2 regions of the Micromonospora sp. ATLC16 genome follow, and region 2 is predicted to be linked to the other one. Evidence: riboswitches for the same ligand, from Rfam matches in the RefSeq annotation. Region 2 holds a riboswitch; the other holds the start of a gene.
What was found. A riboswitch is a leader RNA that binds a small molecule or an ion and turns the genes downstream of it on or off. The one in region 2 is predicted to bind thiamine pyrophosphate.

Region 1 (4,694 bases), on a different contig from region 2:
GGTACGCCCAGAGCCGACGCGCCTCGGCGAGGTCGTCGGCGGTCAGCCCGACCATCAGGGTGCCCTCGGTCCGGTAGCCGATGTCGGTGCCGGTCACCTCGGTCAGTTCGGCGGCGAACCCGGGCCAGCGGCCGGCCGACTCGGTAAGCAGGGCGGTCAGCTCCCGCTCGCCGAAGTACGCCTCGGCGACCGGTGCCAGCATGCCGGCGGCCACATGCGAGGCACCCGACCCGGGCGCCGGATCGTGCACGACCACCCGCAATCCGCGCGCCGCGCACCGCCAGGCGACCGCCCACCCGATCGGCCCGCCCCCCACGACTGCCACGTCGGGCCGGTGCTGCGGCGCCACATCGCCGGTGGCGGGGCACCCGGTCAACATGTCAGCGTCCGAACCAGCTCGGCGGCGACGCGGGCGGGATCGGTGGCGCCGGAGAGCGCACCGACCACCGCCACCCCGTACGCGCCAGCGGCCCGCAACTCGGGCACGTCCGCCGCCGTCACCCCACCGATGGCGATCACCGGTACCTCGACCGACTCGGCCACCGCCCGAACACCGGCCGCGCCGATCGGCGGTGGCAGCCCGTCCTTGGTGGCGGTGGCGCGGCACGGTCCCACGCCCAGGTAGCTAGCTCCGGCGGTGACCGCGGCGAGCGCGGTTGCCGGTTCCCGCGCGGTGGCGCCCAGCACCGCCGTCGGGCCGAGCACCTCCCGGGCCGCCGCCACGGGCAGGTCGTCGGTACCTACGTGACCACCGGCGGCGCCGGTGGCCAAGGCCACGTGCAGTCGGTCGTTGACCAGGCAGGGCACCCCGTACGGCGTGACCAGGGCCAACACCTGCCGGGTCAGCTCGTACGCCTGCCGGTCGGTGGCGCTGTCCTCGACGCGGACCTGCACCACCAGTTGCTTGTGGGCCGCCGGGAGCACGGCCCGGAGCACGGCGAGCGGATCCCGCCCGGGTCGGGTGTCGGTGATCAGATGCAGTCGCCCCAGGGACGGCACGGCAACACTCCTCCCTGCGCCGGCATTACCCGGATCAGGTTCGACGGTCGGGGGCTCACAGCCCCCCTCTCAGCCCGGTACACCGGGCTCCCGTGGGTTCGTTGGGTGTCACCGTACGTCGTTTCGCCGGCTCCGCCAAGCCCGTCCTGCGCCGCCGGCAGGGGGCGCGGGCTGCCCGGTCATGCCGACTCGCAGCAGCACGGCGACCAGAAGAAGACACCGATATGTAGCGACTCACACCAATACAAGATTGCTCGTTACCAAAACGTTACAAGGTTTCACCTTGCTCGAACCTAGATTCACTAACGCAAATTAAGTGATCGGATCGGCTTGTCGCCACCCAGACCTCGCTCGTCAGGTATGGGCGCTCGGACCGACGCGGAGTGACCACCGCCGCCACTCCGAACCGTCCCACGGACAGAGGAGATCTTCGTGCCCCGACCCAGTCGGCGGCGAGCCCCGCTCGCCGCATTGACCGTGGCGCTACTCGCCCTTGTACTCATCCTGGCCGCCGCACCGGCCCCGATCGCCGGCACCGCCGCCGCCCAGGCCGCCCGCCCCACCGATCCGGTCGCCGCGGCGGAGGCGGAGCCGTACTCCGTCCTGGTCTTCTCCAAGACCGCCGGATTCCGCCACGACTCCATCCCGGCCGGCATCAGCGCGATCCAGCAACTCGGCACGGCGAACGGGTTCACCGTCACCACCACCGAGGACGGCGCCGCCTTCACCGACACCAACCTCGCCAGGTTTCAGGCGGTCATCTGGTTGTCGACCACCGGTGACGTCCTCAACGCCAGCCAGCAGGCGGCCTTCGAGCGCTACATCCGCGCGGGTGGCGGATACGTCGGCGTGCACGCCGCATCCGACACCGAGTACGACTGGGCCTGGTACGGCCAACTGGTCGGCGCCTACTTCAACAACCACCCGGCCAACCAGACGGCCACGGTGAAGGTCGAGGACACCACCCACGAGTCGACCCGGCACCTGCCGGACCGGTGGTCCCGATACGACGAGTGGTACAACTTCCGTACCAACCCCCGCGCCCGTCAGGTGCAGGTGCTGGCCTCGCTCGACGAGCGCAGCTACAGCCCGGGCAGCGGGGCGATGGGGCACGACCACCCGATCGCCTGGTGCCAGAACTTCGACGGCGGCCGGTCCTGGTACACCGGTGGCGGGCACACCCAGGAGTCCTTCACCAACGCCGAGTTCCGGCAACACCTGCTCGGTGGTATCCAGACCGCGGCCGGGGCGGTGCACGCCGACTGCGGCGCCGGCCGGGCCGCCAACTTCGAGAAGGTGACGCTGGACAGCAACACCAGCAACCCGATGGAGCTGGACATCGCCCCCGACGGCCGGGTCTTCTACATCGAACGCGACGGTCGGGTGCAGATCATCAAGCCGGACACCGGCCAGACGGTCACCGCGCTGCGGCTGAGCGTCTTCGCCGGCAACGAGGACGGCCTGCTGGGCATCCGACTCGACCCCGACTTCGCCAGCAACGGGTGGGTCTGGCTCTACTACGCCCCGAGCGCGGGCGGCTCCCGCAACCACCTGTCCCGGTTCACCGTCACCGGGGACACGATCGCCCCGTCGAGCGAGCGGGTCGTCCTGGAGGTGCCCACGCAGCGCAACACCTGCTGCCACATGGGCGGGACGATGGTCTTCGACTCGGCCGGCAACCTGTACCTGGCCACCGGGGACAACACCAACCCCTTCGAGTCCGGTGGCTACAGCCCGCTGGACGAGCGCTCCGGCCGGTCGGACTACGATTCCCAGCGCACCGCCGCGAACACCAACGACCTGCGCGGAAAGGTGCTCCGGATCCGGCCGCAGGCCGACGGCACGTACACCATCCCGGCCGGCAACCTCTTCGCCCCGGGCACCGCGCGGACCCGGCCGGAGATCTACGCGATGGGCCTGCGCAACCCGTTCCGGGTGGGCATCGACCCGGTCACCGACGTGCTCTACGTCGCCGACTACGGCCCGGATGCCACCACCACCAACCCGAACCGGGGCCCGGCGGGCCTGGTGGAGTGGAACATCGTCGACCGGCCCGGCAACTTCGGCTGGCCGTACTGCCACGGGTCGAACCAGGCGTACAACGACTACCAGTTCCCGTCCGGCCCGAGCGGATCGAAGTTCAACTGCGCCGCGCCGGTGAACAACTCGCCGAACAACACCGGCCTGACCAACCTGCCAGCGGCCATCCCGGCCACCGTCGACTACGGCTACAACGGTGACTCCCGGTACCCGGAGATCGGCGGCGGCGGCGCGCCCATGGCCGGACCGGTCTACCGGTACGACCCGTCGATCTCGTCCCGCCGCCAGTGGCCGGCGTACTTCGACGGCAAGGCCATGTTCGGCGAGTGGAACCAGTCGCGGATGTACACCATGCAGGTCAGCCGGGACGGCAAGTCCCTCGTCGACATCAACCGGATCCTCGACCAGATGACCTTCGTCCGGCCGATGGACTTCGAGTTCGGCCCCGACGGCGCGCTGTACCTGATCGAGTGGGGCAGCGGCTTCGGCGGCGACAACGACAACTCCGGCGTCTACCGGATCGACTACACCGCCGGTGCCCGCGCCCCGATCGCGGTCGCCTCGGCGAACCCCACCACCGGAGCGCCACCGCTCGCCGTCACCTTCTCCAGCGCCGGCTCACGCGACCCCGACGGCGGAGCACTCACCTACGCCTGGACGTTCGGCGACGGCGGCACCTCCACCCAGGCCAACCCGACCCACACGTACACCGAGTCCGGCAGCTACACGGCGCAGCTCCGGGTGACCAACCCGGCGGGACGGAGCGCGGTGGCGAACGTGCCGATCACCGTCGGCAACACCGCACCGACCGTCACCATCGAGTTCCCGCCGGACGGTGGCTTCTTCGACTGGGGTGACCAGGTCGCCTACACCATCAAGGTCACCGACCCGGAGGACGGGACGATCGACTGCGACGACGTCGAACTCCAGGTCCTGCTCGGCCACGACGAGCACGCCCACCCGCTGGAGCGGCACACGGGCTGCACCGGCACGGTGCAGACCCAGCTCGCCGACGGTCACGGCGAGGAGGCGAACGTCTTCACCGTGCTGGAGGCGACCTACACCGACAAGGGCGGGTCCGACGGGGCCGAGCCGCAGACCGGCCGGGCGCTTGTGGTCCTTCAGCCGAAACACACGCAGGCCGAGTACTACTCCGCCACCGGGCGGGTGGCAGGCGCCACCGGGGGCGGCACCGCCGGAGTGGAGCGGGAGACCACCGGTGACACGGCCGGCGGTGGGCAGAACATCGGATTCATCGAGGACGGCGACTGGTGGTCGGTGAGTCCGGCCAGTCTGACCGGCCTCACCTCGATTCGGTTCCGGGTCGCCTCGGCAACCTCCGGTGGCCGCATCGAGGTACGCGCCGGGGCCGCGGACGGGCCGCTGATCACCACCGCCACCGTGACCGGCACCGGAGGGTGGCAGACGTACACCGACGTCACGGCGCAGATACCCAACGGCGCCGCCGCGGAGGGTGCGTTGTACTTCGTCGCCCGGGATCCGAGCGGCGGCTCCGGCACCCTGTTCAATGTCAACTGGTTGGACTTCGTCGGCCCCGGAGTGAGCGGCAACGCCCCGCCTGCGGTCACCGCCTCGGCCACCCCGACCAGCGGGACCGCGCCGCTGGCCGTGACCTTCACCGGTACGGCGACCGA
Region 2 (4,694 bases):
AGGTGCGCCGGTCCTGGCCGAAGGTGGGCTCGTCGCAGATGAGCAGGCGGGGCGCGGTGGCCAGGGCGGTCGCCACGCTCAGCCGCCGCGCCTCGCCACCGGAGAGGGTGTACGGGTTGGCGGCGGCGAGCCGATCCAGCCGCAGCCGACTCAACAGTTCCGTGACGCGGTCCTGCACCGCCGATTCGGAGACCCCGGTCCGGCGCGGTCCCAGGGCCAACTCGTCGAAGACCGTACCGGTGACGAACTGGTGCTCGGGATTCTGGAACACCGAGCCGATCCGGCGGGTCAGCGCCGGTGCCCGCCAACGGTGCGGCGCGGTCCGCGAGTCCACTCCGGCCAGTTCCCGGCTCGCCGCCAGCCGCCCGGTGCCGGGCCGGAGGAGTCCGCCGAGCAGCAACGCCAGGGTGGACTTCCCGGCACCGTTCGGCCCGAGCACCGCGAGCGCCTCACCGGCGCGTACGGTCAGGTCGGTGGCGGCCAGCCGGGGTGGCTGACCGACCTGTTCGGCGGTGAGCAGCGCCTCGCCGGCCGGGCCGGCGGCCCGGCGCGGCGGGATCTCCCGGCCGGGCACCCAGACCCCCTCGGCGGCGAGGGCGTCGCCGTGCGCGGCGAAGACCGCCTCCGGTGGGCCGTCGGCGCGGACCCCGCCACCGGGTTCGAGCACCACCACCCGGTCTACCAGGGGCAGCGCCTCGGCGACCCGGTGTTCGACCAGGATCAGGGTGGTGTCGGCGTCCACCGCCCGGGCGAGCGCTGCGCGGATCAGGGCGGCACCGGCCGGGTCGAGGTTGGCGGTGGGCTCGTCCAGCAGCAGCAGGCCGGGACGCAGCGCCAGCACCCCGGCCAGGGCGAGGCGCTGCTGTTCGCCGCCGGAGAGCGCCGCGGTGGGCCGGTCCCGGTGGTACGGGAAACCGACCCGGTCCAGTGCCCCGTCCACTCGCGGCCAGATCTGTCCGGCCGGCACGCCCCGGTTCTCCAGCCCGAACGCCACGTCGTCGCCGCTGCGGGCCATGACGAGCTGGGACTGCGGGTCCTGGAAGACGATGCCGACCCGGTCCCGGGCCTCGCCGACCGGCCGGCCGTCGATCTCGATGGCGCCTTCCCGCTCCCCGGAGTCCTCGGGCAGCAGCCCGGCCAGCGCCGCCAGCAACGTGCTCTTGCCCGCCCCCGACGCCCCCAGCAGCAGCACCCGCTCACCGCGCTCCACCCGCAGCTCAACCCCACGCACCGCCCAGCCACGCCTGCCGGCATGCCGCCACCCGAACCCCCGCACCCCCACCCCGTCACCCATTCCACCCTCCTTCCTCCCTGTTGATCATGAGGTTGACGGTTGATCTGGAGATCAACTTGGCCGTCAACCTCATGATCAACCTGAATGGCTTCGGGTCAGACGAGGGGGCGTTCGCGGGCGGCGGGGAAGCGGTCGAGGGCGCCGGTGCGGGTGAGGGCGCGGGTGAGGGCGTACGCGCCGGCGCCGGCGATTGCGGTGGCGCTGATGATGGTGAGCGCGGCGTAGGGCAGGCGGTAGGTGGCGATGTCGCGTTCGGCGTTCCAGTAGACGAAGTCGAAGATCGCCGCGCTCAGGCCGGTCAGCGCGCCGGCCAGCAGGGCGGCCGGCAGTCGGTAGGACCGGTACCGGAAGGCGGCGAAGGCCAGTTCGGCGCCGAGACCCTGCATCAGGCCCTGCAGCAGGACGATGGTGCCCCACTGGTTGCCCAGCAGGGCCGAGACGATCGCCGCCAGCAGTTCGCAGTACAGCGAGGCGCCGGGCTTGCGGATGACCAGGCCGCCGAGCACGGCCGGCACCAGCCAGACACCGTAGATGAGGGTCTGTGCCGGCGGGAAGAAGCTGAAGGCGCCCTCGGTGGCGCTCCACACCACGCCCCAGGCCCAGAAGATGACGCCGAAGGCGACGGCGATGACCGACGCCACCACGATGTCGATGGTGCGCCAGCGGTTGTTGTCGGTGGTCTGCACGATGATTGCTCCCAGTCCAGATGCGAACCAGGCAAGACGCACGCCCCGGCCGGCGGCGCCGAACGGTGGCGGGCTGGAGGTGGACCGAACTCCCTGCGCTGGCATTACCCAGATCAGGTGCGGAGGGTCTGCGGGCGGACCCGCACTCTCAGCGCTGTGCGCTCCCCTGTCGGAGGTGTTGTCTGTCCCGCCGACGCTAACACCACGGAAGATCCACCGGCAATGTGATCTGCCCAGGTCACGACGGGTGCTCGCATCCGGCTGGTCTGGTGGGCCGGTAGGCCGGCGAGTTCGGCCGAATCTGTGACATCCATCGACGTCATCCGCAACGAACGGTAATCTCAGTCCGCCGATCCGCCACGGCCGAAGGATGACGGGTGACCACAGACACTGACCGGGCCGTGCCGGATGACCCGGAGGGCCGGGCCTCGCCCGGGGGCATCGACACCGAAACCGTCCTGCGGACCCTGCCGCGGCCGAGCCGCCCCGGCGCTGGCTCGGTGACCGGATCGGCTCGGTGGAGGTCCTGGCGGCGCTGCTGATCATCCTGATCATCTTTCGGGAGCCGATCGCCGCCGCCCTGGACGATCCCCGCATCCAGACCTGGACCACCGTCTTCGTCTCGATCATGGTGCAGGCGGTGCCGTTCCTGGCCTTCGGAGTGCTGCTCTCCGCCGTGATCGCGGTCTTCGTACCCCGATCCTTCTGGGCGAAGGCGTTGCCCCGACACCCGGCGCTGGCGGTGCCGGCAGCCAGCGCGGCCGGGGTGGTGCTGCCGGGCTGCGAATGCGGCTCGGTGCCGATCGCCGGGTCACTGATCCGGCGGGGCGTCACCCCGGCCGCCGCGCTGGCGTTCCTGCTCGCCGCCCCGGCGGTCAACCCGATCGTGCTCACCGCCACCGCGGTCGCCTTCCCGAACAACCCCGAGATGGTGCTTGCCCGGGGCGTCGCCAGCCTGATCGTCGCCATGATCATGGGTTGGCTCTGGCTGCGGCTCGGGCGTACCGAATGGATCAGGATGCCGCGCCGGCCGGAACTGGACGACGCGTCCCGGGGCCGGGCCTTCTGGGCCGCCGTCCGTCACGACGTGACCCACGCCGGTGGTTTCCTGGTGCTCGGCGCGATGGCCTCCGCCAGCATCAACGTGCTGGTGCCGGAGCGGTGGTTGCAGACCCTGGCCGACAACGCGTGGCTGTCGATCCTGGCGCTGGCGTTGCTCGCCGTGCTGCTCTCGCTCTGTTCGGAGGCCGACGCCTTCGTCGCCGCCTCGCTGTCCCAGTTCTCGCTCACTTCCCGGCTGGTCTTCCTGGTGGTGGGGCCGATGGTCGATCTCAAGCTGATCTCGATGCAGGCCGGCGTGTTCGGCCGCCGCTTCGCGTTCCGGTTCTCGCCGACCACCTCCGTGGTGGCCGTGCTGATCGCCGCCGGCGCCGGGGCGGTGCTGCTGTGAACCGGCAGGCGCAGGCGGTGATCCTGTTGCTGCTCGGCGGCGCGGTGATCCGGGCCAGCATCACCGACCTCTACCTGCGCTACGTCAAGGAGGGCCTGCGTCCCTTCCTGATCGCCGCCGGCCTGCTGCTGATCGCCGCCGCGATCATGACGCTCTGGTACGAGCTGCGCCCGCCGGCCCCCCGCACGTTGGCCACGGCCGGTGGCCCCGGCGGCGCTCCCGCCGGTGACGCACCGGTCGGTGGCGACGATGCTGTCTCGGTCGGTGGCGGCACTGGCGTACCAGCCGGCGGCTCCGGCGTCGACCACGACGGCCACGGGCACGCCCACCACGAGCCGCGGGTCGGTTGGCTGCTGATCCTGCCTGTGCTCGGCCTGCTGCTGGTCGCCCCGCCGGCCCTCGGGTCGTACGCGGCGGGCCAGGCCGGCACGGCGCTGGGCAGTCAACAGCAGTCGGACTATCCGCCGCTGCCCGAGGGTGACCCGGTGCAGGTCAGCGTCCTGGACTACGCCTCCCGGGCGCTGTTCGACCGGGGTACGTCGATCGGCGATCGGCGGGTGCAGCTCACCGGCTTCATCGCCACCGGCGCGGACGGCCAGCCGATCCTGGCCCGGATGGTGCTGTCCTGCTGCGCCGCCGACGGCCGCCCGGTCAAGCTCGGGTTGACCGGTGACGTGCCGGCTGGGCTGCCCGACGACAGCTGGGTGGAGGTGACCGGCCACTACAGTGACCGGCTCGGCCGGGATCCGGTGAACGACGCCGAGATCCCCTACCTTGAGGTCGAGTCCTGGCGGCAGGTGCCCGCCCCCAAGCGCCCGTACGACTAGTCAGGCCCGACCTCGGGCGAGCCCTTCGAGGGCGTTGCCGTCGTTGCTGGATTGACCATGATGCTGGCGCCGCTCGTCCGGCGCGGTGCAGGGCGCTCGGTAGGCTGCCGGTATGCGTATCGAGGCCCGGGGTCTGCGGTTCGACCTCGCCACCGGCGGTCCGGAGCAGGGCGAACCGGTGCTGCTGCTGCATGGGTTCCCGCAGCACTCGGGCGAGTGGGACGGGGTCCGGCCGACCCTGCACGCGGCGGGTCTGCGCACTTACGCCCTGGACCAGCGGGGCTACTCCCCGCAGGCCCGGCCCGGACCGGTCGAGGCGTACCGGCTGGGGGAACTGGTCGCCGACGCGGCGGCGGTGCTGGACGCCCTCGGGGTGCCCGCCGCCCACGTGGTCGGGCACGACTGGGGGGCGGTCGTCGGGTGGGCGCTGGCCGCCA

Region 1: another riboswitch for thiamine pyrophosphate. It lies ahead of AC2CHE_RS13365 (thiamine phosphate synthase); the one in region 2 lies ahead of AC2CHE_RS12200 (ECF transporter S component).

What each region holds. Positions count from the first base shown of each region.
Region 1 is NZ_JBXUOW010000026.1:94-4,787, forward strand. Features, by position in the region: partial or broken gene AC2CHE_RS13360 (FAD-dependent oxidoreductase) at 1-379, opposite strand, end outside; gene AC2CHE_RS13365 (thiamine phosphate synthase) at 373-999, opposite strand; TPP riboswitch at 994-1,103, opposite strand; gene AC2CHE_RS13370 (ThuA domain-containing protein) at 1,432-4,694, shown strand, end outside.
Region 2 is NZ_JBXUOW010000022.1:67,971-72,664, forward strand. Features, by position in the region: gene AC2CHE_RS12195 (ABC transporter ATP-binding protein) at 1-1,294, opposite strand, end outside; gene AC2CHE_RS12200 (ECF transporter S component) at 1,390-1,980, opposite strand; TPP riboswitch at 2,053-2,158, opposite strand; gene AC2CHE_RS12205 (permease) at 2,489-3,430, shown strand; gene AC2CHE_RS12210 (TIGR03943 family putative permease subunit) at 3,427-4,257, shown strand; gene AC2CHE_RS12215 (alpha/beta fold hydrolase) at 4,370-4,694, shown strand, end outside.